Regions from separate parts of the Streptomyces sp. NPDC058246 genome, predicted to be linked through region 1. Evidence: riboswitches for the same ligand, from Rfam matches in the RefSeq annotation. Region 1 holds a riboswitch; each other region holds the start of a gene.
What was found. Region 1 has a riboswitch for cyclic di-AMP ahead of ACFVXA_RS04285 (NlpC/P60 family protein). Riboswitches for the same ligand answer to the same signal wherever they lie in the genome.
Positions count from the first base shown of each region.

Region 1 (7,508 bases):
CGGCCGCGACGGCCAGCCACGCCGCCACCGCCAGCCAGAGCAGCACCTGCCCCGGCCCCTCGAGCCAGGGCACGTCGAGGGCGGTCGCGACCGACAGGGTCGCCGCCGCCGTCATCCCCATCGGGAAGACGGTGGCCCAGCGCAGTACGTCGTAGCGCGGGCGCCGCCGGACCAGCTCCGCGACGGCGAGGAGCAGGTACCAGACGAGGTCGAGCACGAGCAGCAGGACAGTCAGGTCACGCAGGACACCCTGGTCGTCGTTGTTCCACAGGTACGGGTTCACGTGGTGCGCGGTGACGAGTTTCGCCCCGGCGAGCGCCGAGATGGAGAGCGCGCCGCCCGCGACCCAGTGGTCCCCGGCGCCCCGGACCACCTCCCGCACGTCGAAGTGCACGAACGCCAGCCCGTACAGCGGGATCCCCAGCCAGAACAGCACCAGCGCGGTGTGCGCGAGCCACTGCGCGCCCACGGCCGGGGCGAGCGTGGCGCCCAGCACCGCGAGGCCCTCCGTCGCCACACACACGAGGAACACTCCTCCCGCCATACGACGCCTCCAGCGCCGTACGACGACGAAGAGCAGCACCGGCCAGAGCGCGGTCGACAGCGCGAGCAGCGCCTCGGCGAGCTCCTGCCGGCCCAGCGCGGACAGCCGCGTCCCGAGCACGGTGGTCGCCGCGACGGCCGTGAGCCCGGCCGGCGTACCCGCCTCCTGCACCCAGCGGGCCCGATCCCGCGCCAGCCGGACGACGAAGTCCGCGGCGAGCCCGAGCCAGGCGACGGACGCCATGGCCAGCGCGATACGGGACAGCGTCTCGTAGCCGGTCATCTGCAGCCCGACCGAGACGATGCCGGTGGCCATGACGGCGGCACCGGCGGCGGGCGGCCGCTGCGCCCACCAGACGCGGAGCTGGGAGATCGCTGACATGCGCCCGATGCTAGGGATCTCCGATCGCGTCACCCGCGGGGCACGCGCGCGTGGGGCGCGAAAACGCCGACCGCCGCGCGCCGCGCGTGGGGCACGAAAACGCCGACGCGCGCGTGGGCACGATAACGCCGACGCGCGCGCGTGGGCATGATAACGCCGACACGCGCGCGTGGGGCACGAAACGCCGACCGCCGCGCGCATGGGCCACGAAGTCACCGGCGCACGCGCGCGTGAAGCGCGATGTGCCCCACGCGCGCGTGCCCCGCGACCGGCCCAGGTGGCCTACGCCGGGCGCACCACGCTGTGGATCGCCGACGTGCCGTCGTAGTAGATCGACTCCTCGCGGACGTACGCCCCCGGCTTCGGCGCGTGGATCATCATGCCGTTGCCGATGTAGAGGCCGACGTGGCTGACGTCGTCGTAGAAGAAGACGAGGTCACCGGGCTGGGCGTCGGCGAGGGAGACGGTCGTGCCGGCGTTCACCTGGTCGTAGGTGACGCGCGGGAGCGTGACGCCGGCGGCCTTCCAGGCGGCCTGGGTGAAGCCCGAGCAGTCGTACGAGTCCGGGCCGGTCGCGCCCCAGACGTACGGCTTGCCGACCTGTGCGCGGGCGAACGCGAGCGCCTTCGCCGCCTTGGTCGCGTACGAGGAGTCGGTGGCGGTCGAGCCGGTGGAGCCGGACGAGCCGGTCGTGGTGCCCGGCGACGGCGACGACTCCTGGGCCGCCTTCTTCGCGGCGGCCGCGGCCTGCTGCTGCGCCAGCTCCGCCGCCTTGCGCTCGGCGGCCTCCTGCTTCTTCTTCTCGATCGCCGCGAGCCGCGCCTTCTCCTCGGCGGTCAGCTCCGAGAGCAGTTCGCGGGCCTCGGAGAGCTTGCGCTGGACGTCGGCCTTGGACGTCTTGAGCGCGTTCTGCGAAGTGGTCAGCGTCTGAAGGCTCTTGGACGCCTCCGCACGCTTCTTCGTGGTGGCGGCCTGTTCCGTGACGTAGTCGTCGACGGCCGCCTTCTGGCGGGTGGTCAGACGGCTCATCAGCTGGGTCTGGTCGAAGTAGTCCTGCGGATCGTCGGCGAGCAGCAGGGTCGCGGTGTCGGGGGCGGCGGCCCCGGTGCGGTACTGCGCCGCCGCGAACGTACCCAGTTCCTCGCGCGCGGTGTTGAGCTTCTCGGTGCGCTGCGCGACGTCGTCGAGGAGCGTGTCGACACGCTGCCGCTGCTTGGCGGCCTTCTCCCTGGTCGCGTTGTACTTCTCGGTGGCCGTCTCGGCCTGGTGGTAGAGGTCGTTGACCTTCTTCTCGACTTCTTCGAGGCTCGGCTTGGGATCGGCCGAGGGTGCGGCGTTCGCCGTCTGGGAAAGCAGGGCCACCGAGGTGAGGGCCGCCGTCGCCAGGGCGGCGGGGGTCCGTATGCCTGCTACGCGCGTACCCGTAGGACGCGATGTGCGATGCGACGCCACGAGGGGGCGACTCCTTCCGTCATCCGCCTACCGAGTTAGCTGTCGGGTTCGGGCGGGTGGTTCCGGAAGGTTTGCCCTACGGTCCTTGCCCCTCAAGGCAGTTGGACCGATTCACCCCAAGGTCGGTGGGTCCCCGGCTCCGGCTGCCGCGAGGGCACGCCGAACTCGGCGGAGGCCGCACGGCCCGGCGACGTTCGCCGGTTGCTGTCGAGCGGCCTGACCGGAACGCTAGCCAACTCGTGTGGCTCCTGTGAAGGTTGATGTGCGATATGCCCGATACATTTTCGTGACCTTTTTCGCGACCCCGGCCCCGCGCACCCCTCGGAGCGAGTGGACCGGTGTGTTCTGTAGTGAATTGACCTGGTTGATGCTGTTCATCGAGAGGCGCTTCCCGCTCGATCGCCGACCGTTACGCGCCGATTTCGGAGGGTGAGGCCGGTGTCCGCCGGTGTCGCCGGCGGACACCGGCGGCGTCACCGGCGGCGTCACCGGCGCTCGTACGCGTCTCGTGCACGTGCGGAGTTTTCGGGGTGGCGGCGGGGTGTCAGTGGGGCGCTCTAGACTCGGAGAGCGATGAGCAGCCTCTTTGATGACAGCTTCCTGGCGGACCTCAAGCCCTCCCGGGCCCATGAGGAAGAGCCCCCGCCGCCCGAGGACGATCACGTACCGGAGCCGGTTCCGGACGATCTGTTCGGCGGGAAGTTCGACGTGCCCCCGGACCGGGACGCGTACTACCGCGACGGCGCGCACCGGCCCGCCGTGGACGCGGCGGCGCTGCTGGACGGGTTGAACGAGAACCAGCGCGCGGCCGTGGTGCACTCCGGCTCCCCGCTGCTCATCGTGGCCGGCGCGGGCTCCGGCAAGACGCGCGTACTCACGCACCGGATCGCGTATCTGCTGGCCGAGCGCGATGTCCACCCGGGCCAGATCCTCGCGATCACCTTCACGAACAAGGCCGCGGGCGAGATGAAGGAGCGCGTCGAGCACCTCGTCGGCCCGCGGGCGGGCGCGATGTGGGTGATGACCTTCCACAGCGCGTGCGTGCGCATCCTGCGCCGCGAGAGCAAGAAGCTCGGCTTCACGTCGTCCTTCTCGATCTACGACGCCGCCGACTCCAAGCGTCTGATGGCGCTCGTCTGCCGTGATCTCGACCTCGACCCCAAGCGCTTCCCGCCGAAGTCGTTCAGCGCCAAGATCTCGAACCTGAAGAACGAGCTGATCGACGAGGAGGACTTCGCCGCCCAGGCCGCCGACGGCTTCGAGAAGACCCTCGCCCAGGCGTACGCGATGTACCAGTCCCGCCTGCGCGAGGCCAACGCGCTCGACTTCGACGACCTGATCATGACGACGGTCAACCTGCTGCGCGCCTTCCCGGACGTCGCCGAGCACTACCACCGCCGCTTCCGGCACGTCATGGTCGACGAGTACCAGGACACGAACCACGCGCAGTACGCCCTGGTCAGGGAGCTCGTCGGCCCCGCGCACGGCGGCCGCGCCGAGGACGAGCCGCCCCGCGAGGGCGACCTCGGCCCCGCCGAGCTGTGTGTCGTGGGTGACGCCGACCAGTCGATCTACGCCTTCCGCGGCGCGACCATCCGCAACATCCTCCAGTTCGAGGAGGACTACCCGGACGCGACGACGATCCTGCTGGAGCAGAACTACCGCTCCACCCAGACGATCCTGTCCGCCGCCAACGCGGTCATCGAGCGCAACGAATCCCGCCGCCCCAAGAACCTGTGGACCAACGCGGGCGCGGGTTCGAACATCACGGGCTATGTCGCCGACACCGAGCACGACGAGGCCCAGTTCGTCGCCGAAGAGATAGACCGTCTCACCGACGCGGGCGAGGCCAAGGCGGGCGACGTCGCCGTCTTCTACCGTACGAACGCGCAGTCCCGTGTCTTCGAAGAAATCTTCATCCGCGTCGGCCTGCCCTACAAGGTCGTCGGCGGCGTCCGCTTCTACGAGCGCAAGGAGGTCCGGGACGTCCTGGCCTACCTCAGGGTGCTGGCCAACCCCGAGGACTCGGTCCCGCTGCGCCGCATTCTGAACGTCCCCAAGCGCGGCATCGGCGACCGCGCCGAAGCGATGATCGACGCGCTCTCGCAGCGCGAGAAGATCAGCTTCCCGCAGGCCCTGCGCCGCGTCGACGAGGCGTACGGGATGGCGGCGCGCTCGACGAACGCGGTCAAGCGGTTCAACACGCTCATGGAGGACCTCCGCACGATCGTCGAGTCCGGCGCGGGTCCGGCCACCGTCCTGGAGGCGGTCCTGGAGCGCACCGGCTATCTCGCCGAGCTGCAGGCCTCCACCGACCCACAGGACGAGACCCGTATCGAGAACCTCCAGGAACTCGCGGCGGTGGCCCTGGAGTTCGAGCAGGAGACCGGTGAGGGCGAGAGTGCGGGCGGACTTTCCGAGTTCCTGGAGCGGGTCGCGCTCGTCGCCGACTCCGACCAGATCCCGGACGAGGAGGACGGCAACGGCGTCATCACCCTGATGACCCTGCACACCGCCAAGGGCCTCGAATTCCCGGTGGTCTTCCTGACCGGCATGGAGGACGGCGTCTTCCCGCACATGCGCGCGCTGGGACAGGTCAAGGAGCTGGAGGAGGAGCGGCGCCTGGCGTATGTCGGCATCACGCGCGCGCGGGAGCGGCTCTACCTCACCCGGTCCTCGATGCGCAGCGCGTGGGGGCAGCCCTCGTACAACCCGCCGTCCCGCTTCCTGGAGGAGATCCCGGCCACGCATCTGGACTGGAAGCGCACGGGTGCGACGGCTCCCATGCCGTCCGGACCGGCCTCGGGTGTCGCGGCCACCCTGTCCTCCTCCCGCGCGCGTTCCGCCGCCTCGGGAGCCTCCGGATTCGCGACGCGCCGCGGGGTCTCCGAGAAGCCGGTCGTCTCGCTGGCCGTGGGGGACCGGGTCACGCACGACCAGTTCGGCCTCGGCACGGTCGTCGGCGTGAAGGGGACGGGGGCGAACGCGGAGGCGACGGTCGACTTCGGCGAGGCCAAGCCGAAGCGGTTGCTGCTGCGGTACGCGCCGGTGGAGAAGCTGTAGCCGCTACGGCGGACGGTGGGGCCCGGCGTTCGCCTTGCGACTGACCGACGTCCTACGTCGGGTCCAGGCCGTGGCTGCGCAGCCACGGCAGCGGGTCGATCGCCGAGCCGCCGGCCGGCCGGACCTCGAAGTGCAGGTGCGGTCCGGTGGAGTTGCCGGAGTTCCCGGAGTAGGCGATGGGATCACCGGCCTTCACGGTGGTGCCGGAGGGGACCCGGTAGCTGGAGAGATGGCAGTACCACGTCTCCGTGCCGTCCTTCGCGGTGACGATCGCCATGTTCCCGTACGCGCTGTTCCACTGCGTGCGGACGGTCCCGTCGGTCGCGGCCATCACCGTCGTACCGTACGAGACCGGGAAGTCGATGCCCGTGTGCACGGACATCCAGTTGATGCCCGCCTGGCCGAAGTAGGCGCTGAGCCCCTTCTGCGTGACCGGCAGCACGAACTTCGGACGCAGCCGCTCCTTGCGGGCCGCCTCCGCCGCCGCCTTCTGCTTCTCGGCCTCCTGCTGGGCCTTGAGGTCGATACGTTCCTGCGTCCGGCTGGCCCGGTCCGCGAAGTCGTCCGCTCCCGCGGAGAGACTCTGCAACTGGGTGTCCAGCTTGTTGTTGGCGGCGGACGGCTTCACCGAGCTCGCGTCGGCCGCGCTGGCCGTGGTGTCCTTGCTGTCGCTTCCGCCGATGCCGCCCACCGAGGCGGCGGCGATCCCCGCGACGCCCATCACACAGGCCGAGGGCACGGCGACGGTCAGCAGAGCGGAACGTTTCGCGGGAGTGCGGCGACGGGAGCGGGAGGCGGACCGCGACGCGGTGCGCGGGGCCGGGACGACCTCTTCCCTGTCCTCGAGCAGTGGCGGCCCGTCGTCCTCGCCGCCGTCGTCCGCGGTCTCGAACTCGTCCTCCGCGGCGGCGGTCTGCTCGTACGGGACCTGCTCGAAGGTGGCGGTCGCCTGCTGGTCGAAGGACTCGGGCTGCTGCTCGTACGCATCCGGCTGCGAGTGCTGCTGCTCGTAGGCATCCGACTGCGGATGCTGCCGCTCGTACGCATCCGGCTGTGCCTGCTGCTGCTCGTAGGCATCGTGCTGCGGGTGCTGCCGCTGTTCGTATGCCTCGGGCTGCGGGTGTTCGTAGGCCTCGTACGGGTCGTGGGCGCCGGCGGTATTCCACTGCGTGGCGTCGTACGCGCCGGTTTCCTGGGTCGGCATGCTCCACTGCTGGGTCCCGTCGAGCGGCTGCTCGGGCTGGAGCCAGGCGGTCGCGTCCCACTGGCCCGAACCGTCGGGGCCCGGATGCTGCGCGGGGATGTCGGCGAGCTGCTGATAACCGGCCGCCCACGGGGTCGTTCCGTAGCTGCCGGTGTCGTACGCCGCCTGGTGCTGCGCCGCGTACGGGTCGTAGTTCAGCGTCTGGTGGCTGCCGGTGCTCCATTGCGTGGCGTCGTACGAGCCGGTGCCGTGCGCCGCCCCCGTGCCATTGCCCGGCAGGTCGCCGAAGAGGGGGTCGGTCTCGAAGCTCGCGGTCGCGTAGCTGCCCGTACCCGTACCCGTGCCGTTGGTCCCGGTGTCGAAACCGGTGGCGGTGTAGCCGTCGTACGTGGTGAAGTCGCCGTACTGGGTTTCCTGCCCGCCGTACGACGCGTAGAGCGTCGAGGCGGCATCGGAAGCCGGAGCCGGGGGAGTCACGGTCCCCGACGGGTGACGGTCGTTCACCAACTTCTCTTTCGCCTCGACAACAGGGGCTGGCAGAGCAGTGCGGTGACTGTACCCGGCGGTACGCGGGCGCGACAATCTTCGGCAGGTTTCCCCGGCGCAGGAAACGGGCATTCGGCCGTGTTTCGGGGGAGCACAGGCACGCCTTTGGCCTGGCGTTCGATGAATGTTCGACGTCGCGGGGGTGTTGGGCGGCTGTGCGGCGCCTGTTGCCCCGCTGCCAGGACGCCGTCAGGCCACTGTCAGTCCGCCGGTCTGGGGGCCGGTCCGGACGGCGTTCTGCGCCGCGTTCGCCACGGCGTTTTGGACGGCGTCCGGTGTGGCCGCCCGGAGATCCGACTCGTCCATGTCGAGCGCCTG
Region 1 is NZ_JBHVWZ010000002.1:384,453-391,960, forward strand. It holds gene ACFVXA_RS04280 (tellurite resistance/C4-dicarboxylate transporter family protein) at 1-925, opposite strand, end outside; gene ACFVXA_RS04285 (NlpC/P60 family protein) at 1,208-2,377, opposite strand; cyclic di-AMP (ydaO/yuaA leader) riboswitch at 2,386-2,558, opposite strand; gene pcrA (DNA helicase PcrA) at 2,951-5,440, shown strand; gene ACFVXA_RS04295 (peptidoglycan DD-metalloendopeptidase family protein) at 5,493-7,148, opposite strand; gene ACFVXA_RS04300 (alpha/beta fold hydrolase) at 7,380-7,508, opposite strand, start outside.

Region 2 (7,508 bases), 220 kb from region 1:
GCCAGGTCACGGCGACAGACACCTTGTTGCCCTTGACCTTGATGAACTCCAGCGCCGCGCCGTCCTGGTCGCCGACGGCGGGGCCGCCCTGGACGGGCACCTCGTTGGCGCCGCGGAGGCTGGTGGCGAGCAGGGTGCCGCCGGCGCCCCCCATGTCACCACTCTGCGTGACGATGGTCCGGTCGCCCTCCGCGGAGTGGTTCACACCGCTGTGGCTCGCACTGCGGCTCGCGCTGTGGCCCTTGCTCCGGCTGCCGCTGTCGGCGACCGCCGGAATGACGGCGGCGGCCACACCGGCCGCGGCGGCCACCGCGACACCGGTCAGGATCAGGCTCTTACGACGCGTGCTGAACGTGGCGTTCGATCCCATGATTCTGTTTTCTCCCCGTATCTCAGCTGACACCCCCTGCGTCAGCTTCCGACCACGAGTACGGACAGAATCCGACCCTGGACTCAATCCAACCATGTGGCGTGGGTCACATGCGTGAAGGTGACTGTGGGCACGGGTGCCGCGAGGGGCGGCATCCGTCCCGAAGAAAGAAGAAAGCGGCACCTGCCGACGCCGGCGAGCGCACCCACGCCGCCCCCAACCCCGGGGCGCCGAGGAAGCCCCCGGGCGCCCGGGAAGCGAGCCCCGGACCTCATCCGGCCCGGTGCACCACCGCGTCCACGAGCTCCACCAGCGCGGCCTTCGCATCGCACTCCGGCAACGGAGCAAGCGCGGCCCGCGCCTCCTCCGCATACCGCACGGTGTCCCGCCGGGCCTGCTCGAGCGCGGGGTGGGCCCGCAGCCGGGAGAGCGCCTCGGCATGCCGGGCGTCATCGGTCAGGTCGGAGTCCAACAGCTCGCAGAGCGCGATGTCCTCGGCGAGTCCGAGCCGCTCCACCCGCTCCCGCAGCCGCAGCACCGGCAGCGTGGGGATTCCCTCCCGAAGATCCGTCCCCGGCGTCTTCCCGGACTCGTGCGAGTCGGACGCGATGTCCAGTACGTCGTCCGCGAGCTGGAAGGCGACCCCCAGCCGCTCCCCGTACTGCGTCAGCACGTCCACGACCGTCTCGTCGGCCCCGGACATCATCGCCCCGAACCGGCACGCGACGGCGACCAGCGACCCGGTCTTGCCGCTCAGCACATCGAGGTAGTGGTCGACGGGATCGCGACCGTCGCGCGGCCCCGCGGTCTCCAGGATCTGCCCGGTGACGAGCCGTTCGAACGCCTCGGCCTGGATCCGCACGGCCTCGGGCCCGAGGTCGGCCAGGATGTACGAGGCGCGCGCGAAGAGAAAGTCACCGGTGAGGACGGCCACCGAGTTCCCCCAGCGGGTGTTGGCGCTGGGCACCCCGCGCCGCACCTCCGCCTCGTCCATCACGTCGTCGTGGTACAGCGTGGCGAGATGGGTCAGTTCGACGACCACCGCCGAGGGCACGACACCCGGCGCGTACGGGTCACCGAACTGCGCGGCGAGCGTGACGAGCAGCGGCCTGAACCGCTTCCCGCCGGCCCGCACGAGATGTTGGGCGGCTTCCGTGATGAAGGGGACCTCGCTCTTGGTGGCTTCGAGCAAACCCTCCTCGACAGCCGCCAATCCGGCCTGGACATCGGCTTCGAGAGCCTGGTCCCGCACGCTCAGCCCGAACGGCCCGACGACGGTCACGAGAGGTTCTCCTGTCTGCTGACGATCACATGGCGAACTCGGTCGATCATTCGGTCGATGACACGGTTTGTCGATGTGTCGCTGCCATCACTCAAGTCAGCGTATCCGGTCACGTTTCGATCACCACGAGCGCCCACCGTCCCTCGCGCGACTTCGCTCCGGCGGCAGGTACCCCGCACCCGACCGGCAGGTACCCCCGCGTGCGCCCGGTAGGCACATCACACCCGATCGGCAGGCACCCTTCCGCACCCGGGCGGTAGGCACATCACACCCGACCCGCAGGCACCCCCACGTCCGCCCGGCAGGCACATCACACCCGACCCGCAGGCACCCTTCCGCACCCGGGCGGTGCCGGATTACGAACGGTATGTTCGTGATCAGCCGATACGAACGTATATGTACCCACTGGCAAAGAGGCAGACCCCCGTGTCCCGAAGCGCCGTCGACACCGAGCCCGGCAGCCGGCCGCCCCCGGCCGACGACCATGCCTTCCTCGGCCGGCCCCGGGGCCTGCTCACCCTCTCCGGCCTGGAGGTCTGGGAGCGCTTCTCGTTCCTCGGCATGCGGGCGATCCTGGTCCTCTACTTCGCCGACACCGGCGGCCGAGACCGACGCCGCCGCGCCCGCGGCCATGCCCGTGTCGCCGTGGGCGAGGCGGTCCCCACGGCCGCCATGACCTGGGCCGGCCCGGGTCTGATCAGCGCGGGCACCGGCCTGCTCGAGCCCTGCGAAGCCGGCGTCGCGGCGGTCGTCGTCGGTGGCGTAGAGCTTGCCGACCATGCGATCGACATCGGCGCCTTCGCGGGCCCCCTGATCACCGGCCGGCTGGGCGACCACCAGGGCCGGGACCGGGGGTTCTCCGCCGCCGCGATCGGCATGACGTCCGGTCCGATCCCGTACGCGGCGGCCCGTCGTCACCTGGCCGGACGCAGGAACGCGGCGGAATTCGCCCTCGCGCCGGTGGTCGCCGCGCTCCGGGTCCGGATGGGCCACAGCCGGCCGCACGCCTCGATCGGGGTCGGGGTCGGGGTCGGGGTCGCGATCGGGGTCGCCCTCGGCTGCCTGTCCTTCCTCCTGATGGCGCTGCGGACCAGGGGCCACAGCGGCCAGAGCGGCCAGAGGGGTGACAGCGACGACGACCTGATGTCGGCCTGGTGGATCGTCGGCCCGTATCCGCTGCTCGGCCTCGGCGACGTCCTCCTGGAGACCTCCGGTATGTCCGCCACCACGAAACTCGCCCCCGCCGCCTTCGCCGGCCAGACCATGTCCCTCTGGTTCCTGTCCCTCGCCCTCGCAGGCGGCATCCAGGCCCAGACGGTGAAGCGGTACGACGACGTCTCCGAGCCCGCCTGCTCCGGCGTCAACGGTGCGATCGCGGTGGCCGCGGGCCTGGCCGTGATGGCCCTCGTGGCCCTCGCCCCGTGGCTGCGCCGCACGATGCACCCGGTCCACTGAAGCCACTGGGGTGACGCTCATGCACATCCGTACGTCCTTCCCGTACGAGACCACTCACGAGGACATCTGGATCCCGCTCGCGGACGGCACCCGCCTGTACGCCCGCGTCTGGCGCCCGCTGACCGACGAACCCGTACCCGCGCTCCTCGAATACCTCCCCCACCGCCTCACGGACTGGACCGCGCCCCGCGACTGGCAACGCCACCCCTGGTACGCGGGCCATGGCTATGCCTCCGTGCGCGTGGACGTGCGCGGGCACGGCAACTCGGAGGGCATGCCGACCGACGAGTACTCGGCGGTGGAGCTGGCCGACGGGGTGGAGGTCGTCAACTGGCTCGCGTCCCAGCCCTGGTGCACCGGCAAGGTCGGCATGTTCGGCATCTCCTGGGGCGGCTTCAACTCCCTCCAGATCGCGGCCCTCGCGCCCGAGCCGCTCAAGGCGATCGTCACGGTCTGCTCGACGGACGACCGCTACGACAACGACGTGCACTACATGGGAGGTTCCGTCCTCGCCGTCGACATGCACGCCTGGGCGGCCACCATGCTCGCCTTCGTCTCCCGCCCGCCGGACCCGGTGCACGTGGGCCAGGTGATGTGGCGCGACCTGTGGGTGAAACGCCTGGAGGCCGTGGCCCCGTACGTCCACACCTGGCTCTCCCACCAGACCCGGGACGCGTACTGGCGGCACGGCAGCGTCTGCGAGGACTACGGCGCGATCCGGGCGGCGGTCCTCGCGGTCGGCGGCTGGCACGACCCGTACCGGGACACCGTGCTGCGCCTGGTCGAGAACCTGCCCTCCGATCGGGTACGAGGCCTGATCGGCCCCTGGTCTCACCAGTACCCCGACCGGGGCCTGCCGCCCGGCCCGGCGATCGGCTTCCTCCAGGAGACCCTGCGCTGGTGGGACCACCACCTGAAGGGCATCGACACAGGAGCCCTGTCCACCCCCGTCCTCCGCTCGTACGTGATGGACGCGCATCCCCCGGCGACGGTGTACCCGGAGCTTCCGGGCCGCTGGGTGGGCGACCCCGGCTGGCCCTCGCCCGCCGTGAACCCCGTCTCGTACGCGCTCCGGGGGGCGCCGGTCCTGGTCCGTTCCCCGCAGCACACGGGGGTGGACGCGGGCCGCTTCACCCCCTTCGGGAACGACGCGGATCTGCCGCCGGACCAGCGGGAGGAGGACGCGAGGTCCGCGTGCTTCGAATTCGAAGTGCCTGAGGAAACCTGGGTGTTGGGCCGACCTCAGGTCCGTCTGCGGCTGACGTCGCCGGTCCCGCGGGGCCAGGTGATCGCCCGCCTCTGCGACGTGGCCCCCGGCGGAGCCTCCACACTCGTCACCCGAGGTGTCCTGAACCTGTCAGCACGCCATGGCCGCGACCAGGCGGTTCCCTGGAAACCGGGCACTACGGAGGACGTGGTTTTCGATCTGAACGCCATCGGGTACGCGTTCCCGCCGGGCCACCGCATCCGCCTCGCCGTCTCCTCCGCGTACTGGCCCTGGATCTGGCCCCAGCCGGGCTCCGAGGCCGGCTTCACGCTGGACCCGACGGCCAGCAGCCTCGAACTCCCGGTAAGGGCACGGGAGTCGACGCCCACCCTCACCTTCGAGGAACCGGAGGAGGCCGAACCCCTCGGCGTGGCCGTCCCGGCGACGCTGGACGAACCCCGACCGGAACGCCTGGTCGTCCGCGACGTGGCCGCCGGCACCTGGCGCCTGGACGTCGACCCGCGCTACGGGGGCACCCACGTGCACCCCGACGGCCTCGAATACACCGAGGACGCCCAGGAGACGTACACGATCGACGAGTCGGACCCCCTCTCGGCCCGCGCCCGCTCGACCTGGTCGATCCGCCTCCACCGCCCCGACCTGCCCTGGGACGCGCACATCACGACAACATCCGAAATCACCTGCGACGCCGAGCACTTCATCACCTCCGACGAGGTGATCTGCAAGGACGGCGGCGAGGTGGTCTTCCATCGGACGTGGGAGAAGAGGATCCGGCGGACGGCGGGCTAGGACCCGCTGGGGCCGACTGGGCGCCGGCCAGGACCTACCGGGGGCCGACCGGGAGCCGGCCAGGACGCATCCGGGGCCGACTGGGCACCCGATAGACCTGCCCGGGGTCGACTGGGCGCCGGCTGGGAGCCAGCCGGGAGCCAGCCGGGAGCCGGGGAACCGCCCGAAGGCTCGAACCGTAATGCCCGAATTGGCCGACTCGCCGCTTTGATTGGGCTTGGTCGCGTGAATTGGGTCACGCCGGGAATAAGTAGGGCTTTTCAGCACCCCCATCGACTCCCCCTTTGCTAAAGGCAAGTTGAGGATCGAATTCCGGCACAAACGGACCTTTTACCCTGCCCTTATGCAGGCGAAAGCGATCTTCGCCGCGAAATCAGACCTTGTTCCCGACATGTGCTCTCGCATACGTTCGCCCCGATCCGAGCGGATCGCCGAATCCTGCCGCCGCCCGGAAACCCACCCACCCATGCACGCACGGCAGGAGCGGGGGACCCAGGTAAGCCGCCGTCCCGGGACACCGGAACGGCTTGGGGTGAAGCCGCGCCCCCCAGCGCGGCCGGGCACCTCCCGCCCGAACCCGACAGCTCACCTCGCAGGCGCCGGAGAGGAAATACGTCATGCCCGCACGAGGCAAGCACCGCCGCCCCAGAACCAGCCCTCTCACCCGCGGCATGGTCGCCGCAGGCACGAGCGGAGTCGCGCTCGCACTTCCGCTCGTGAGCGCCACCGGCGCGCACGCCGCTCAGCCCACACAGGCGCCGGCACAGGTCGCGAAGACCGCCACGGCCACGATCCCCGACGTCCAGCTCATCACCTACAAGGTGGTCGCGGGCGACACCCTGACCAAGATCGCCCAGAAGAACCCCACGAGCGGCGGCTGGAAGAAGCTGTACGAGGCGAACAGAGCGGTCATCGGCAGCAACCCGGCACTGCTCCGCCCGGGCCTGACACTGACGGTGGGCACGAAGACCCTCAAGTCGACCGTGGCGAGCAAGACGACGAACGCGACCACGGCCACCCAGGCCTCCGCCAAGACGTACGCCAACAACCTCGACGGCTGGATCAGGCAGTCCCTGGACATCATGGCCAAGGCGGGCATACCGGGCACCTACAACGGCATCCACCGCAACGTCATGCGCGAGTCGTCGGGCAACCCCCGGGCCATCAACAACTGGGACTCCAACGCCGCCGCCGGTATCCCGTCCAAGGGTCTCCTCCAGGTCATCGACCCGACCTTCGCCGCCTACCACGTCGCCGGCACCGCGATGGACCCCTACGACCCGGTCGCGAACATCACGGCCGCCTGCAACTACGCGGCGGCGAAGTACGGCTCGATCGACAACGTCAACGGCGCCTACTGAGACACGTTCCCCCCGGCCGTCGCCCGGGCCTTCTCCCAGGCTTTCGGCCGGGCCGTCTCCTGGACCGTCTCCTGGCCCATCGCCCGGGCTCCGAAGAGGCGCTCGAGCACGACCGCGATTCCGTCCTCCTCGTTGGACAAAGTCACCTCGTCGGCCACCGCCTTGAGTTCGGGGTGGGCGTTGGCCATGGCGACACCGCGGGCGGCCCAGTCGAACATGGGGATGTCGTTGGGCATGTCACCGAAGGCGAGGGTGGCGGCGGGGCTGAGCCCGAGGTACTCCGCGGCCAGGGCGAGCCCCGTCGCCTTGGTCACGCCACATGGCTGGAGTTCGACGGTGCCCGGCCCCGACATGGTGACCGTCGCCAGCGAACCGACCACTCCCCGCGCCGCCGCCGCCAACTCGTCGTCGGACAAGGACGGGTGACGCAGCAACACCTTGCTGATCGGCTCCGTCCAGAGGTCGTCGCGCCGCCGCACCCGTACCGCCGGAAGCGTCGGGTGCGGCATCACATACCCCGGCTCGATCAGCGTCAGGCCGTCCACGCCGTCCTGGTCGACCGCCGCGTAGAGCATCCCGACCTCCGCCTCGATCTTGCCGAGCGCGGTCTCCGCCAGCTCCCTGTCCAGGGTCACCGACCACAGCAGACGGTGCGCCCCGGCGTCGTACAACTGCGCCCCCTGCCCGCACACCGCCAGTCCCTCGCCGCCGAGTTCGTCGAGGAGCGGCCGGACCCTCGGCGCCGGCCGTCCCGTCACCACCAGATGCCGGGCTCCCTCGGCCGTGGCTCTCGCCAGCGCGGCGCGCGACCGGTCGGAGAGTGTGTCGTCGCCGCGCAGCAGCGTTCCGTCCAGGTCAGTGGCGATGAGTGAATATGCAGTCGGAGCGGCCATGATCCGAAGAATACGGATCGAACGCCTCATCGGCCCGGCGTGAACCGGACGACGTCCGGTATCCCGTCCGCAACGCCGTTCACCGCACGGGCGGCAGCGGCCGTACGGCATCCACTTCGACCCATACCGA
Region 2 is NZ_JBHVWZ010000002.1:162,805-170,312, reverse strand. It holds gene ACFVXA_RS03255 (CHRD domain-containing protein) at 1-370, opposite strand, end outside; gene ACFVXA_RS03250 (polyprenyl synthetase family protein) at 642-1,652, opposite strand; gene ACFVXA_RS03245 (hypothetical protein) at 2,079-3,107, shown strand; gene ACFVXA_RS03240 (CocE/NonD family hydrolase) at 3,127-5,124, shown strand; cyclic di-AMP (ydaO/yuaA leader) riboswitch at 5,576-5,738, shown strand; gene ACFVXA_RS03235 (transglycosylase SLT domain-containing protein) at 5,742-6,485, shown strand; gene ACFVXA_RS03230 (HAD family hydrolase) at 6,479-7,378, opposite strand.
Region 2: linked by a shared signal. The riboswitch ahead of ACFVXA_RS03235 (transglycosylase SLT domain-containing protein) and the one ahead of ACFVXA_RS04285 (NlpC/P60 family protein) in region 1 are both predicted to bind cyclic di-AMP.

Region 3 (7,508 bases), on a different contig from region 1:
CCGCGATCCGACACCACTCGGGACGGAACGCGGGGACCCTTCCGGATCTTGAGGGAACGCAAGCAGCCTTCTGGATCGGGACGGGACCCACGGCCGCTCCGGGCACGCTTCACGATATGGGACACTGGTCTAGACAACCCTGAACACTGAAGGGCAGCATCACATGGCTGAGCGCCGCGTCAACGTCGGCTGGGCTGAGGGCCTCCACGCCCGCCCCGCCTCCATCTTCGTCCGGGCCGCCACGGCCTCCGGCATCCCCGTGACGATCGCCAAGGCCGACGGCAACCCCGTCAACGCGGCCTCCATGCTCGCGGTCCTCGGCCTGGGCGCCCAGGGCGGCGAGGAGATCGTCCTCGCCTCCGACGCCGAGGGTGCGGACGCCGCCCTCGACCGTCTGGCCAAGCTGGTCTCCGAGGGGCTCGAGGAGCTTCCCGAGACCGTCTGAGCAACGCCTCCGTAGCGGTGCCTTCGCCCCCAGGGCGTCACCCAGCACACATTTCGGAGACATATCGAAGGGCTCGCCCGAAAACATCGGGCGGGCCCTTTGCTTTTCCGGATTGCGGGCAGCAGAAATAATCCCCCGCGAATTACTTCTCTTTGTATACGGCCCTCGTGTTAATGCCGCAGGCCCGTCATGTTTACGGGATGTTGCGAACTCCTCACACGTTCCGGTCGATCTCCGCCGCCGGGAAAGCGGAGCCGGTGGGCGGCCGTGGCGCGCTCGGTGTGCAGCGCCGTGATCGCCCGGGCCCGCTCGCTGTCCCCGCGCGCGACGGCGTCCACGATGCCGCCGTGCTCGGCCCAGGACTCCGCGGGGTTGGCCGGCGCCTCGACCGCGTACATCCAGGCGATCTTGTGCCGCAGCTGGGCGAGCGTGGAGGTCAGCGCGGAGCTTCCGGAGGCCTGCGCGAGGGTCTCGTGGAACCAGCCGCCCAGCGAACGCAGATCCTCGCTGTGCCCCCTCCTGGCCCGCTCCTGACCCAGCCTGACCAGGCCTCGGAGCACCTTGAGGTGGGCCTCGGTGCGGCGCTGTGCGGCCCGCGCCGCGCCCAGCGGCTCAAGGAGCATGCGCATCTCCAGCAGGTCGGAGGCCTCCTGCTCGGTGGGCTCCGCGACGCACGCGCCCGCGTGCCGACGGGTGACCACGAAGCCCTCGGCCTCCAGGGTGCGCAGGGCCTCGCGCACGGGGACGCGCGAGACGCCGTAGCGGCGGGCGAGCAGTTCCTCGGTGAGCCGGCCGCCTCGCTCGTAGACCCCCGCGACGATGTCGTCACGGATCGCCGTGCATACCGAGTGCGCCGGAATACGCATGACCGGACCTCCGCTTTAATCCCCGTGAAACGCCGTCGATTGACGCTTGTTCAGTGACTCTATTGCAGAAAGCCTGAATTTCCGATGGCGGGCCGGAATCCATGGATATTTTTTGGACAGGCGGCCGCGTGAAACGACGATGCCCCGGCTGGCTGAGCCGGGGCATCGGAAGGCCGAAGAAGAGGTGACGCGCTCGTCAGACGTTCACACCGTGCGAGCGGAGGTAGGCGACGGGGTCGATGTCCGAGCCGTACTCCGGGGTCGTGCGGGCCTCGAAGTGGAGGTGCGGCCCGGTGGTGTTGCCGGTGGCCCCGGAGAGGCCTATCTGCCCGCCCGGGGTGACCGTCTGGCCCACGGAGACACCGATGGACGACAGGTGGCCGTACATGGTGTACGTGCCGTCGTGCATCTTGATCACTACTTGATTGCCATAGGCCCCGCCCCAACCGGCCGTGACGACAGTGCCGGAGCCGACGGCGTGCACCGGGGTGCCCGACGCGGCGTGGAAGTCGACGCCGGTGTGGCTGCCGGAGGACCAGAGGCTGCCGCCGGCCTTGTAGCCGGTGGAGATGTACGAACCGGTGATCGGCAGGACGAAGGAGTTGAGGCGCTTGCGCTCGGCCGCGCGGGCGGCGCGTTCCTTGGCCTCACGCGCCTGCTCGGCCTTCTTCGCGGCCTGCTTCCGGGCGGCCTCCTCGGCCTTCTTCTGCGCCGCAGCCTCGTCGGCGGCGTACTGCTGGGCGGCGGCCTGCGCGTCGATCTTCTCGGCGATGGTGTCGCCGATGGTGATCACGGGTGTGAGGCCGGTCTGCTCGACGGAGGGCTCCGCGGCGAGGGCCGGGGACGCGAGGGTTCCGATGACACCGGTGGTGGCGAGCGCGGCGACGCCGACGGCGTTGGCGGTCGTGCGCTGTGCGCGGCCCGGTCGACGATGCTTCCCGGTGCCACAGATGAACGCCATGTAGGGGCTGATCCTTTCCTTCCCTCTCGCCTACCGGGTTAGCTGACGGGTTCGGAGCAGGAAGGTCTCCTACGGACCCCTCCAAGGGAGGGCGTCCGATTCACCCCAGGGACTGCGTATGGGTCCCCGGCTCCCCTGGCTCGCGCCGTACGGGGACTCGGCGATGACTGTCCGGTGCCGCGGGCGCGGCGCACTGCGTGACGAACAGCCGGACCGACGCTAAACGGGACATCTTTCAATCGACAAACGGATCACGGCTTTTGTAGCGCATGCCACAGGGCAGACAGGCAACCTCCCTACCAATACGGACACCTTGGGGACGAAGTCCGCGATGAGGGGACGAAGTCCGGGCAAACGGAGACCCAGGTGACGCTTCGGTCACCTGGGTCCTCGGGTGGCCCCTCGTGGAGCCGGGCCGCGCTACTCGGCCCGTACGACGGTCACTTCACCGATTCCGAGGGCCTTGACCGGCTCCTCGATCTGCGCGGCGTCACCCACCAGGACGGTCACCAGACGGTCGACCGGGAAGGCGTTCACGGCGGCCGCGGTGGCCTCCACGGTGCCGGTCGCGGCGAGCTGCTGGTACAGCGTCGCCTGGTAGTCGTCCGGCAGGTACTGCTCGACCTGGTCGGCGAGCGTGCTCGCGACGGCCGCGGCGGTCTCGAACTTGAGGGGTGCCACACCCACCAGGTTCTGTACGGCGACGTCGCGCTCGGCGTCCGTCAGGCCCTCGGCGGCGAGGGTGCGCAGCACCTTCCACAGGTCGTCGAGCGCCGGGCCGGTGTTCGGGGTGTCCACGGAGCCGCTGATGGCGAGCATCGCGATGCCGGTGCCGTCCGGCGCGGCGCGCAGGACCTGGCCGAACGCCCGCACTCCGTAGGTGTAGCCCTTCTCCTCGCGCAGGACGCGGTCCAGGCGCGAGGTGAGGGTGCCGCCGAGGCAGTACGTGCCGAGCACCTGGGCGGGCCACACGCGGTCGTGCCGGTCGGCGCCGACGCGGCCGATGAGCAGCTGGGTCTGGACGGCACCGGGACGGTCCACGACGATCACGCGGCCGGTGTCGTCGGCGGTGACCGGCGGCACGGGGCGCGGCTCGGCGGACGAACCGGTCCAGGAGCCGAGCGTGTCGGTGAGCAGCCCGTCGACGTCGACGTCGGTGAGGTCACCGACGATGACGGCAGTGGCCGTCGCCGGGCGTACGTGCTTCTCGTAGAAGGCGCGCACGGCCGCCGAGTCGATGCTCTGGACGGTCTCCTCGGAGCCCTGGCGCGGACGCGACATGCGCGAGGTCGCCGGGAACAGCTCCTTGGAGAGCTCCTTGGCGGCCCGGCGGGCCGGGTTGGCCGTCTCGTGCGGGATCTCGTCGAGCCGGTTGCGGACCAGCCGCTCGACCTCGCTGTCCGCGAACGCCGGTGCCCGCAACGCGTCGGCGAGCAGACCGAGCCCCTTGGACAGGCGCGAGACGGGGACTTCGAGCGACAGACGTACGCCGGGGTGGTCGGCGTGCGCGTCCAGGGTGGCGCCGCAGCGCTCCAGCTCGGCGGCGAACTCCTCGGCGGAGTGCTTGTCGGTGCCTTCGGAGAAGGCCCGCGCCATGATCGTGGCGACGCCGTCGAGGCCGGCCGGTTCGGCCTCCAGGGGCGCGGCGAGGATCACCTCCACGGCGACGACCTGCTGGCCGGGGCGGTGGCAGCGCAGGACGGTCAGGCCGTTGTCGAGCGCGCCGCGCTCGGGGGCCGGGAAGGCCCACGGCTTGGCCTCGCCGGCCTGGGGCTGCGGGTGGAACTCCATGTTCGCGAGCTCGGTCACTTCGCCGACTCCTCGTCCTCGTCGGTGTCTTCCGCGGCTTCAGCGGCTTCGGTAGCGATCGGCTCGTAGACGAGCACCGCACGGTTGTCGGGACGCAGGCGGGCCTGGGCGACCTCCTTGACCTCCTCGGCGGTGACGGCCAGGACGCGCTGCACGGCGGTCAGGGCGAGCTGCGGGTCGCCGAACAGGACGGCGTACCGGCACAGTTCGTCGGCGCGGCCTGCGACCGTGCCGAGCCGGTCCAGCCACTCGCGCTCCAACTGGGCCTGGGCGCGCTCCATTTCCTCGGCCGTGGGGCCCTCCGCGGCGAACCGGGCGAGTTCCTCGTCGACGGCGGCCTCGATGACCGGGACCTCGACGTCACCGGACGTCTTCACGTCCAGCCACCCCAAGGAGGGCGCTCCGGCGAGCCGCAGCAGGCCGAATCCGGCCGCGACGGCGGTACGGTCGCGGCGTACGAGCCGGTTGTAGAGCCGGGACGACTCGCCGCCGCCGAGGACGGTGAGCGCCACGTCGGCCGCGTCGGACGCGCGCGTGCCGTCCTCCGGAAGCCGGTAGGCGGCCATCAGGGCACGCGCCGGGACCTCTTCCTCGACGACCTCGCGCAGCTCCTCGCCGATGATCTCGGGCAGCGCGCCGTCGCGCGGAGCGGGCTTCCCGTCGTGCGCGGGGATGGAGCCGAAGTACTTCTCGATCCAGACGAGCGTCTGCTCCGGGTCGATGTCGCCGACGACCGACAGGACCGCGTTGTTGGGCGCGTAGTAGGTCCGGAAGAACGCGCGGGCGTCCTCCAGGGTGGCCGCGTCCAGGTCCGCCATCGACCCGATCGGGGTGTGGTGGTACGGGTGGCCCTCGGGGTACGCGAGCGCGGTCAGCTTCTCGAACGCGGTGCCGTAGGGCACGTTGTCGTAGCGCTGCCGGCGCTCGTTCTTGACGACGTCCCGCTGGTTCTCCATGGACTCGTCGTCGAGCGCGGCGAGCAGCGAGCCCATGCGGTCGGCCTCCAGCCAGAGCGCGAGCTCCAGCTGGTGGGCGGGCATGGTCTCGAAGTAGTTGGTGCGCTCGAAACTCGTCGTGCCGTTGAGCGAGCCGCCCGCGCCCTGGACGAGCTCGAAGTGACCGTTGCCCTTCACCTGGCCCGAGCCCTGGAACATCAGGTGCTCGAAGAGGTGAGCCAGGCCGGTACGGCCCTTGACCTCGTGGCGCGAGCCGACGTCGTACCAGAGGCACACCGCCGCGACCGGGGTCAGATGGTCCTCGGAGAGCACCACGCGCAGGCCGTTGGCGAGGCGGTGCTCGGTCGCTGTCAGGCCGCCGGAGCCTGCCTCAGCTGTGGCCGTGTGACCCATGGGCATGTACGTCCCTTCGATCGCGGAAACTGCATATTTCCTGTCGGTCCTGCCACTGTATGCAAGCGCGCCGACAGCTGGCGAAGTTCCCGCGCCTCGTACGCCCAGAGCGAGACTCGCGGACGGCTCGGGCGTGTCCCACGAGGCCCCCCGGGGCCCGCTACGGACGGGTCGCGGTCGGCGTTGTCAGTGGGGCGGTCCACAATGGTCCGCGTCAGAACCCGTTCATGCCCCGGCAGAGACTGTGAAGGAGCCGCAGCAGCGATGGCCCGCCGCAGCACGAAGACCCCGCCGCCCGACGACTCGTACGAGGAGAAGATCCTCGACATCGACGTCGTGGACGAGATGCAGGGCTCCTTCCTCGAATACGCGTACTCGGTCATCTACTCGCGAGCCCTGCCGGACGCGCGCGACGGCCTCAAGCCCGTGCACCGCCGCATCGTCTACCAGATGAACGAGATGGGCCTGCGCCCCGACCGCGGCTATGTGAAGTGCGCCCGCGTCGTCGGCGAGGTCATGGGTAAGCTCCACCCGCACGGCGACGCGTCGATCTACGACGCGCTGGTCCGGCTGGCGCAGCCCTTCTCCATGCGCCTGCCCCTGGTGGACGGCCACGGCAACTTCGGCTCGCTCGGCAACGACGACCCGCCGGCCGCCATGCGTTACACCGAGTGCCGGATGGCCGACGCCACGTCACTGATGACCGAGTCCATCGACGAGAACACGGTCGATTTCACGCCGAACTACGACGGCCAGGAGCAGGAACCGGACGTCCTTCCCGCGGCGTACCCGAACCTCCTGGTGAACGGCTCGTCGGGCATCGCCGTCGGCATGGCGACGAACATGCCGCCGCACAACCTCGGCGAGGTGATCGCCGCCGCCCGGCATCTGATCCGCTACCCGGGCGCCGATCTCGACACGCTGATGAAGTACATCCCGGGCCCCGACCTGCCGACGGGCGGCCGGATCGTCGGTCTCTCCGGCATCAGGGACGCGTACGAGTCGGGCCGCGGCACCTTCAAGATCCGCGCCACGGTGTCGGTGGAGAACGTGACGGCGCGCCGCAAGGGCCTCGTCGTCACCGAACTGCCCTTCACCGTCGGCCCGGAGAAGGTGATCGCGAAGATCAAGGACCTGGTCGGCGCCAAGAGGCTGCAGGGCATCGCCGACGTGAAGGACCTCACCGACCGCGCGCACGGCCTGCGCCTGGTCATCGAGATCAAGAACGGCTTCGTGCCGGAAGCGGTCCTGGAGCAGCTCTACAAGCTGACGCCGATGGAGGAGTCCTTCGGCATCAACAACGTGGCGCTGGTGGACGGCCAGCCGCTCACCCTGGGCCTCAAGGAGCTCCTGGAGGTCTATCTGGACCACCGCTTCGAGGTCGTGCGCCGGCGCAGCGAGTTCCGCCGCGGCAAGAAGCGCGACCGGCTGCACCTGGTCGAGGGTCTCCTCGTCGCCCTCCTGGACATCGACGAGGTCATCCGCCTCATCCGCTCCAGCGACAACTCGGCGCAGGCCAAGGAGCGCCTGATCGAGCGCTTCTCGCTCTCCGAGATCCAGACGCAGTACATCCTGGACACGCCGCTGCGCCGTCTGACCCGGTTCGACCGCATCGAGCTCGAGTCGGAGCGCGACCGGCTCAACGGCGAGATCGACGAGCTGACCGGCATCCTGGACTCGGATGCGGAGCTGCGCAAGCTGGTCTCCGCCGAACTGGCCGCGGTGGCCAAGAAGTTCGGCAACGACCGGCGCACCGTGCTCCTGGAGTCGGCGGGCGCCCCCGCCGCGACGGTCCCGCTCCAGGTCGCCGACGACCCGTGCCGCGTGTTGCTGTCCTCGACCGGCCTCCTCGCCCGTACGGCCAACGGCGACCCCTTCGGAGAGGTCGATGAGGAGACCAAGCGCACCAAGCACGACCTGATCGTCTCCGCGGTGCCGGCGACGGCCCGCGGTGAGATCGGCGCGGTCACGTCCTCGGGCCGCCTGCTCCGCCTGAGCGTGATCGACCTCCCGCAACTGCCCGAGACGGCTTCGGCACCCAACCTCTCCGGTGGCGCACCGATTTCGGAGTTCCTGTC
Region 3 is NZ_JBHVWZ010000005.1:271,980-279,487, forward strand. It holds gene ACFVXA_RS10295 (HPr family phosphocarrier protein) at 164-445, shown strand; gene ACFVXA_RS10300 (GntR family transcriptional regulator) at 616-1,311, opposite strand; gene ACFVXA_RS10305 (M23 family metallopeptidase) at 1,508-2,272, opposite strand; cyclic di-AMP (ydaO/yuaA leader) riboswitch at 2,285-2,445, opposite strand; gene ACFVXA_RS10310 (M16 family metallopeptidase) at 2,693-4,081, opposite strand; gene ACFVXA_RS10315 (M16 family metallopeptidase) at 4,078-5,436, opposite strand; gene ACFVXA_RS10320 (DNA topoisomerase (ATP-hydrolyzing) subunit A) at 5,695-7,508, shown strand, end outside.
Region 3: linked by a shared signal. The riboswitch ahead of ACFVXA_RS10305 (M23 family metallopeptidase) and the one ahead of ACFVXA_RS04285 (NlpC/P60 family protein) in region 1 are both predicted to bind cyclic di-AMP.

Region 4 (7,508 bases), on a different contig from region 1:
TGGGGGCGGTCGAGAAGCCACTCGGCCGGGCCCACCGGGCGGGGGCGTTCCTCGCCGGTCGGTGGGAGGAGGTCGTGGAAGATGCGCTCGGCGGGTGTGCCGAACGAGGGAAGGGCCGCGCCGATTTCCGCGACGAGCTTGGGCGGACCGGCCAGATACACGTCGTGCCGGGTCCAGCCGGCGCGGTTGCCCAGCGCGGTCAGGAGCCGTTCGGTCGCCTGGGCCTTGGGGCGGCCGGGAGCGGGGGTGATGAAGGTGACGGCGAGCCGGGGAAGCCGGGCCTGCAGGTGTTCGACGGCGTCCCGGTCGTACAGGTACGAGATGTCGCGGGCGACGAGGAACAGGCGGGCCTCGTAGGTGTCGTCGAGCTGTTGGAGCTGTTGGAGCAGCGCCTTCACGGGGGCCCATCCCGTGCCGGCAGCGATGAGGGTGAGGGGACGGTCGGCGGGGGTGCGCAGGGTCAGCCCGCCGCCGGGCGAGCCCAGCCGCAGGACGTCGCCCTCCCAGGTCTGCCGGACGAGGGCGTTGGACAGCACGCCGTCCTCGACGCGGCTGATGTGCAGGTCGACGGTGTGGTCGGCGCGGGGCGCGTTGGCCAGTGAGTACGGCCGCCAAATGCCCGGCAGCCGGGGGATGTTGACGCTGACGTACTGACCGGGGGAGTAGCGCAGTCGGCGGTGCGGTCGCAGGGTCAGTACGACGAGGTCGTCGCCGTGGCGTGTCCGGGCCAGGACTTCGGCATCCCACCAAGGTGGTTCACCGTGCTGTTGTGCCTCCCAGGCGCCCTGCAGCATCACGTTCGTGATCGCTCCGTAGGCCTCGGCCCAGGCCTTCTCGACCTCCGCGCTCCACGCCGGCCCCGCGACGACGGCGAACGCGGCGAGCAGACTCGCCCCCACGGCTGCGTAGTGCTCGGGCTCGGCCAGATACTTGCGATGGTCCCGCCCGAGCTCGCGTAAGTACTCAGGCAGCCTCGGGTCCTCCAGCCGCTCCATCACATGGGTGAGGGCGGCGAACAGTCTGTCCCGCTGACGTTCCATGTCCTCCGGGAAGTCCAGCGGGAACAGCCCGCGGACGTCCGGGTGGTGCCGGAAGAGGTGCGAGTAGAAGTACTTGACCGCGAACTCGGCCCGTCTCTCGACGACCGCGAAGCTGGATCTGAGTATTTCGGGGTCCACGGCGCGAATGTAGATAGTTGCAGAGCCGCCCAGTCAAACAGCAGACGATTTGCGGACAGTCTGGGGTGAAGCGGGTGAGGCTCGGGGAGGGCGGGGGTGAGCACCCTCGGGACTGCGTGTCGGGGAGCAAGGGAGCTTGGTCGAGGGGGAGTTGGCGGAGCCGGCGAAGGCCGTCGTGCGGGCGATGTCGATGGAGGAGTGGGAGCCGCTCAGGGTGCGTCTCGCGCCGGCCTCGGCGCGGCGGTGACGACATCGAGGAACAGTTCGCGATCAGCCGGCCCTGCACTCGCCGGCCGGGCTGAGCCGCATGGGCTACCGCCAGGCCGATCCGGATACCGTCGGAGAGTGACCGACCATCCCCAGCCCCCCAGCACCGCCGCCGGGCAGCCGCACGGCTCCGCTGCCGGGCAGCCGCACGGCACCCCTCTAGGGCAGTCCCCCAGCACCGCTGCCGAGCATCCCCCCGGCACCGCTGCCGGGCAGCCGCAGGGCACCCCCGCCGAGCAGCCCCTCAGCACCTCCGCCGAGCAGCCCCCCGGCACCCCTGCCGAGCAACCGCACGGAACCCCCGCCGAGCATCCCCCCAGCACCCCCACCGACCAGCCCCCCACCCCCGCTCCCGAACTCTTCTCCTGGGAGTTCGCCACCAACCCTTACCCGGCGTATGCCTGGCTCAGGGAGAACGCTCCTGTGCACAGGACGCGGCTGCCCAGTGGGGTGGAGGCCTGGCTGGTCACCCGGTACGCGGATGCCAGGCAGGCGCTCGCCGACGCGCGGCTCAGCAAGAACCCCGCGCACCACGACGAGCCCGCGCACGCCAAGGGGAAGACGGGGATCCCCGGTGAGCGCAAGGCCGAGCTGATGACGCATCTGCTGAACATCGACCCGCCGGACCACACCCGGTTGCGCCGGCTGGTCAGCAAGGCGTTCACGCCCCGCCGGGTGGCGGAGTTCGCGCCGCGTGTGCAGGAGCTGACGGATCACCTCATCGACCAGTTCGCCGCCAAGGGGTCGGCCGATCTCATCCACGAGTTCGCGTTCCCGCTCCCCATCTACGCCATCTGCGACCTGCTCGGCGTCCCTCGCGAGGACCAGGACGACTTCCGGGACTGGGCGGGGATGATGATCCGGCACGGGGGAGGGCCGAGGGGCGGTGTGGCGCGGTCGGTCAAGAAGATGCGCGGGTATCTCGCCGAGCTGATCCACCGCAAGCGTCAGCTCCTCCCCGACCGGCCCGCCGCCGGCGAAGACCTCATCTCCGGGCTCATCCGCGCCTCCGACCACGGCGAGCACCTCACCGAGAACGAGGCCGCCGCCATGGCCTTCATCCTGCTGTTCGCCGGATTCGAGACGACCGTCAACCTCATCGGGAACGGGACCTACGCCCTTCTCACCCACCCCGGGCAACGACGGCGACTGCAGGCCTCGCTCGCCGCCGAGGAGACCGGTCTCCTCGAAACCGGGGTCGAGGAACTCCTCCGCTACGACGGTCCCGTCGAGCTGGCCACCTGGCGGTTCGCGACCGAGGCCGTGCGGATCGGCGGGCAGGACATCGCGCCCGGCGACCCCGTCCTCGTCGTACTGGCGGCTGCGGACCGTGACCCCGAGCGGTTCGAGCAGCCGGACACGCTCGACCTCTCGCGGCGTGACAATCAGCACCTCGGGTACGGCCATGGCATCCACTACTGCCTCGGCGCGCCACTCGCCCGCCTGGAGGGACAGACCGCGCTCGCCACGCTTCTGACCCGCCTGCCCGATCTACAACTCGCGGGAGATTCAGCCGATTTGCGCTGGCGTGGCGGGCTCATTATGCGGGGATTGCGCACACTTCCCGTGGAGTTCACGCCTCCGGTTGAGTTGTCCCGTCCGTAACCGGCGGGCAGGGCGGGGAGTGGCCTCTCAGCAGCGAAAAGGTGACGATCCATCAACTCTGTGATCTTCACGTGATCTGCGCTGCATCGACTTGTGACAAGCGTTCGAGTGCGGATACGTTCACCCATCAACACGGCCCGGCTGTCGCTGTAGCCGCTGTTGTCACCCGCTGTCACGCGAAAGGCTTCCGCATGCTCTCCGGGAACGGCCGACACCGTCGCCCCCGTCAGGCCCCGGCCCTCATCGTCGCCGCGGGAGTGACCGGATCGGCCATCGCGATCCCGCTGCTCGGCGCCGCCAGCGCGAGCGCGGCCGACGGCACCACCTGGGACCGGGTCGCGGAGTGCGAGAGCGGCGGCTCCTGGAGCGCGAACGACGGCAACGGGTACTACGGCGGGCTGCAGTTGACCCAGGAGAACTGGGAGTCGTACGGCGGCCTGGACTACGCCCCGAGCGCCGACCAGGCCAGCCGTTCGCAGCAGATAGCCATCGCCGAGAAGCTCCTCGACGACAAGGGTCTCGCCGCCTGGCCCACCTGCGGGCCGCTCTCCGGGCTCAGCAAGAACTCGGGGTCGGTCCTGGTCGACACGGGCGTGGCGGGCGACTCGTCGAGTACGTCGAGCTCCTCCGACGCGTCCGGTTCGCCCGACTCATCTTCCTTGTCCGATTCATCTGGTTCGGCGGATTCATCGAGCTCGACATCGGATGATTCGTCCGGATCGCCCTCCTCGTCCCCCGCGCCCTCCTCGTCCGACGCCTCCTCAGGTACGGCCGAGAACTCGACGGAGTCCGACACCTCCTCCGGCGGCTCACAGGGAACCGACAGCTCGGACCCGGCCACCACGAAGAGCGACGAGTCGGACAAGTCCGGGCAGAACGGCGACTCTTCGAGTGCGTCCGACGGCGCGTCCACGGGCGCCGGGCGTCACCGCGGTGGCACGGCCGACGAGGACGCGACGGGGGGCGAGACCGACGGCCGTACGGGCGGCCCTTCCGGGCGGCACGCCTCGCGCGACTCCGGCGCTTCCCGTGACTCCGCCGACGGCTCGTACGTCGTGCGCGCCGGAGACAGTCTCTGGGCGATCGCCGACTCCCTTGACCTCAAGGGCGGATGGGCCGAGCTGTATGCCGCGAACAAGGGGACGGTCGGCTCCGATCCCGACCTCATCCTCCCCGGTCAGAGCCTTGCAGTTGGTGCTGAATCAGGCGAAAAGTAGCGGGAGTTCACGTCATGGTTCGCTGTGGAATGTCCGGTTTGGCGCGAGTGAGACATGAGTCTCAGAAGCCCTGATCGTCTTTGAAATTCCGGCGATCGCATGTCTACGGTCATGACCGCTCGCCACAGCGGGCCCCGACGGTCGCAACGCCGAATCCTGCCAACGGCCGTACGGGAACAGTCGACGCGTCAGCGCCGTAGGCAGGAGCGGGGGACCCAAGGTAAGCGCCGTGCCCGGTAGTTGACCGGGAGCGGCTTGGGGTGAAGCCGTACGCCAGTGGCGTACGACCGGGCACTCACCCGCCCGAACCCGACAGCTCACCTCGCAGGCGTCGGTGAGGGGATCTCTCCATGCTGTTTTCCAGCAAGGGCAAGCACCGTCGTCCTTCCAAGGCCACCCGTGTCGCCACGCTCGCCGGTGTCACCGGTGTCGCCATCGCCGCCCCGCTGATGGCGGCCGGCAACGCCTCCGCCGCCACCTCTTCCGAGTGGGACGCGGTCGCCCAGTGCGAGTCCGGCGGCAACTGGTCCATCAACACCGGCAACGGCTTCTACGGCGGCCTGCAGTTCTCGGCCTCCACCTGGGCCGCGTACGGCGGCAGCGCCTACGCCTCCACCGCCGACCAGGCCTCCAAGTCCCAGCAGATAGCCGTCGGCGAGAAGGTCCTCGCCGCGCAGGGCAAGGGTGCCTGGCCGAACTGCGGCACCGGCCTGTCCGGCGCCGCGTACACCGGCGGGACCTCCACCTCGTCCGGCAGCTCGCAGAGCACGACCCCGAGCACCACCACCCGGACGACGGAGCAGCCCGCCTCGCGTTCCACGGAGCGCCCGGCGGCCAAGAAGACCGTCACCACGCCGACCGGCAAGAAGGTCAAGAAGGGTGATGGCGAGTACAAGGTCGTCAAGGGTGACACCCTCAGCTCGATCGCCGAGAAGAAGCACGTCAAGGGTGGCTGGCAGCAGCTGTTCAAGCTGAACAAGGACATCGTCGACGACGCCGACTTCATCTACCCCGGTCAGCAGCTGCACCTCAGCTGATCGCGCGGCTGATCGCTCGGCCGGGCACTCGGCGGATTGCTCAGCCGGGTGACAGCTCCCTCATGGCGGAGGCCTCCATACTGGAGGCCTCGTGAGGGTCCCCCCGTCCCCACGGGCTCCCCGCTCCGGTGCGTGTTCCCCCGTACGCACCGGAGCGGGGTTTTTCATTTCGTTTTTGTTCCGTTCGGGAACAATATTTACCCTCAGTTCTGCTCAAGGGGTGGTCGACCGGCTGGCCGATCCCCCGGAGCCGGTTAGGCTCGTCTCGCGGAGCCGACCGCGGCTCCGTGCACTACGGGCCCCCGGCCCCGCGTACCCGCGTCACATCCATAAAGGAGATGCTCGTGCCGTCCATCGACGTCGTCGTAGCCCGGGAAATCCTGGACTCCCGAGGCAACCCCACGGTCGAGGTCGAGGTCGGCCTCGACGACGGCAGCACCGGTCGTGCCGCCGTCCCGTCCGGCGCTTCCACCGGCGCCTTCGAGGCCATCGAGCTCCGCGACGGTGACCCCAACCGTTACCAGGGCAAGGGCGTCGAGAAGGCCGTCCTCGCCGTCATCGAGCAGATCGGCCCGGAGCTCGTCGGCTACGACGCCACCGAGCAGCGCCTGATCGACCAGGCGATGTTCGACCTGGACGCCACCGACAACAAGGGCTCGCTCGGCGCCAACGCCATCCTCGGCGTCTCGCTCGCCGTCGCGCACGCCGCCTCCGAGGCCAGCGACCTGCCGCTGTTCCGCTACCTGGGCGGTCCGAACGCGCACCTGCTGCCCGTCCCGATGATGAACATCCTGAACGGCGGGTCGCACGCCGACTCGAACGTCGACATCCAGGAGTTCATGATCGCCCCGATCGGCGCGGAGTCCTTCTCCGAGGCCCTGCGCTGGGGCGCCGAGGTCTACCACACCCTCAAGAAGGTGCTGAAGACCAAGGGCCTGTCCACCGGCCTGGGCGACGAGGGCGGCTTCGCCCCGAACCTGGAGTCCAACCGCGCCGCGCTCGACCTCATCGTCGAGGCCATCAAGCAGGCCGGCTACATCCCCGGTGAGCAGATCGCGCTCGCGCTCGACGTCGCCGCGTCCGAGTTCTACAAGGACGGCAAGTACGAGTTCGAGGGCAAGTCCCGCTCGGCCGCCGAGATGACCGAGTACTACGAGGAGCTCGTCTCCGCGTACCCGCTGGTCTCCATCGAGGACCCGCTGTACGAGGACGACTGGGCCGGCTGGAAGGTCATCACCGACAAGCTGGGCGACAAGGTCCAGATCGTCGGCGACGACCTCTTCGTCACCAACCCGGAGCGCCTCGCCCGCGGCATCGAGGAGGGCTCCGCCAACGCCCTTCTGGTCAAGGTCAACCAGATCGGCTCGCTGACCGAGACCCTGGACGCCGTCGAGCTGGCCCAGCGCAACGGTTTCAAGTGCATGATGTCCCACCGCTCCGGCGAGACCGAGGACGTCACCATCGCCGACCTCGCCGTCGCGGTGAACTGCGGCCAGATCAAGACCGGCGCCCCGGCCCGCTCGGACCGTGTCGCCAAGTACAACCAGCTGCTGCGCATCGAGGAGATCCTCGACGACGCCGCCGTGTACGCCGGCCGCTCGGCGTTCCCCCGCTTCAAGGGCTGAGCCGTAGCGGCTTAGGAAGCGTCGTACGTACGTCCCCGTACTCGGTCCCGTACCGTGTGCGGGGACGTACGCACGTGTGATGGGGAGGCGGGACATGGCCGTGAAGGACCGGGACCGGTTCTCCACCGCGACCAGGCTGCGGCTGCTCGGCGAGCAGACGGCGGCCCGGGTCTACCGCTCCCAGACCAAGCGTCAGGCCCGCCGCTCGCGCCTGACCGGACGGGCCGCGCTGCTCGTGCTGGTCCTCTGCTCCCTGATCGTGGCCCTCGCGTACCCGATAAGGCAGTACGTCTCCCAGCGCGCCCAGATCGCCGATCTGCAGCGGCAGCGGGAGCAGGCCCGCGAGCGGGTCGAGGAGCTGCGCGACCTCAAGGCACGCTGGCAGGACGACGCGTACGCCGAGCAGCGGATCCGGGAACGGCTGCACTACGTCATGCCGGGCGAGACCGGCTACGTGGTGATCGACCCGGACGCGGCGAAGCAGGCGCGCGCCGACGAGGGGGCGGCCGACCGCCCCTGGTACGCCAACGTCTGGGACGGCGTCGACAAGTCCGACGCCGCCGACCAGTGAATGTGAAC
Region 4 is NZ_JBHVWZ010000021.1:117,223-124,730, reverse strand. It holds gene ACFVXA_RS27260 (globin domain-containing protein) at 1-1,178, opposite strand, end outside; gene ACFVXA_RS27255 (cytochrome P450) at 1,524-3,050, shown strand; gene ACFVXA_RS27250 (transglycosylase family protein) at 3,242-4,267, shown strand; cyclic di-AMP (ydaO/yuaA leader) riboswitch at 4,405-4,613, shown strand; gene ACFVXA_RS27245 (transglycosylase family protein) at 4,618-5,304, shown strand; gene eno (phosphopyruvate hydratase) at 5,643-6,929, shown strand; gene ACFVXA_RS27235 (septum formation initiator family protein) at 7,024-7,500, shown strand.
Region 4: linked by a shared signal. The riboswitch ahead of ACFVXA_RS27245 (transglycosylase family protein) and the one ahead of ACFVXA_RS04285 (NlpC/P60 family protein) in region 1 are both predicted to bind cyclic di-AMP.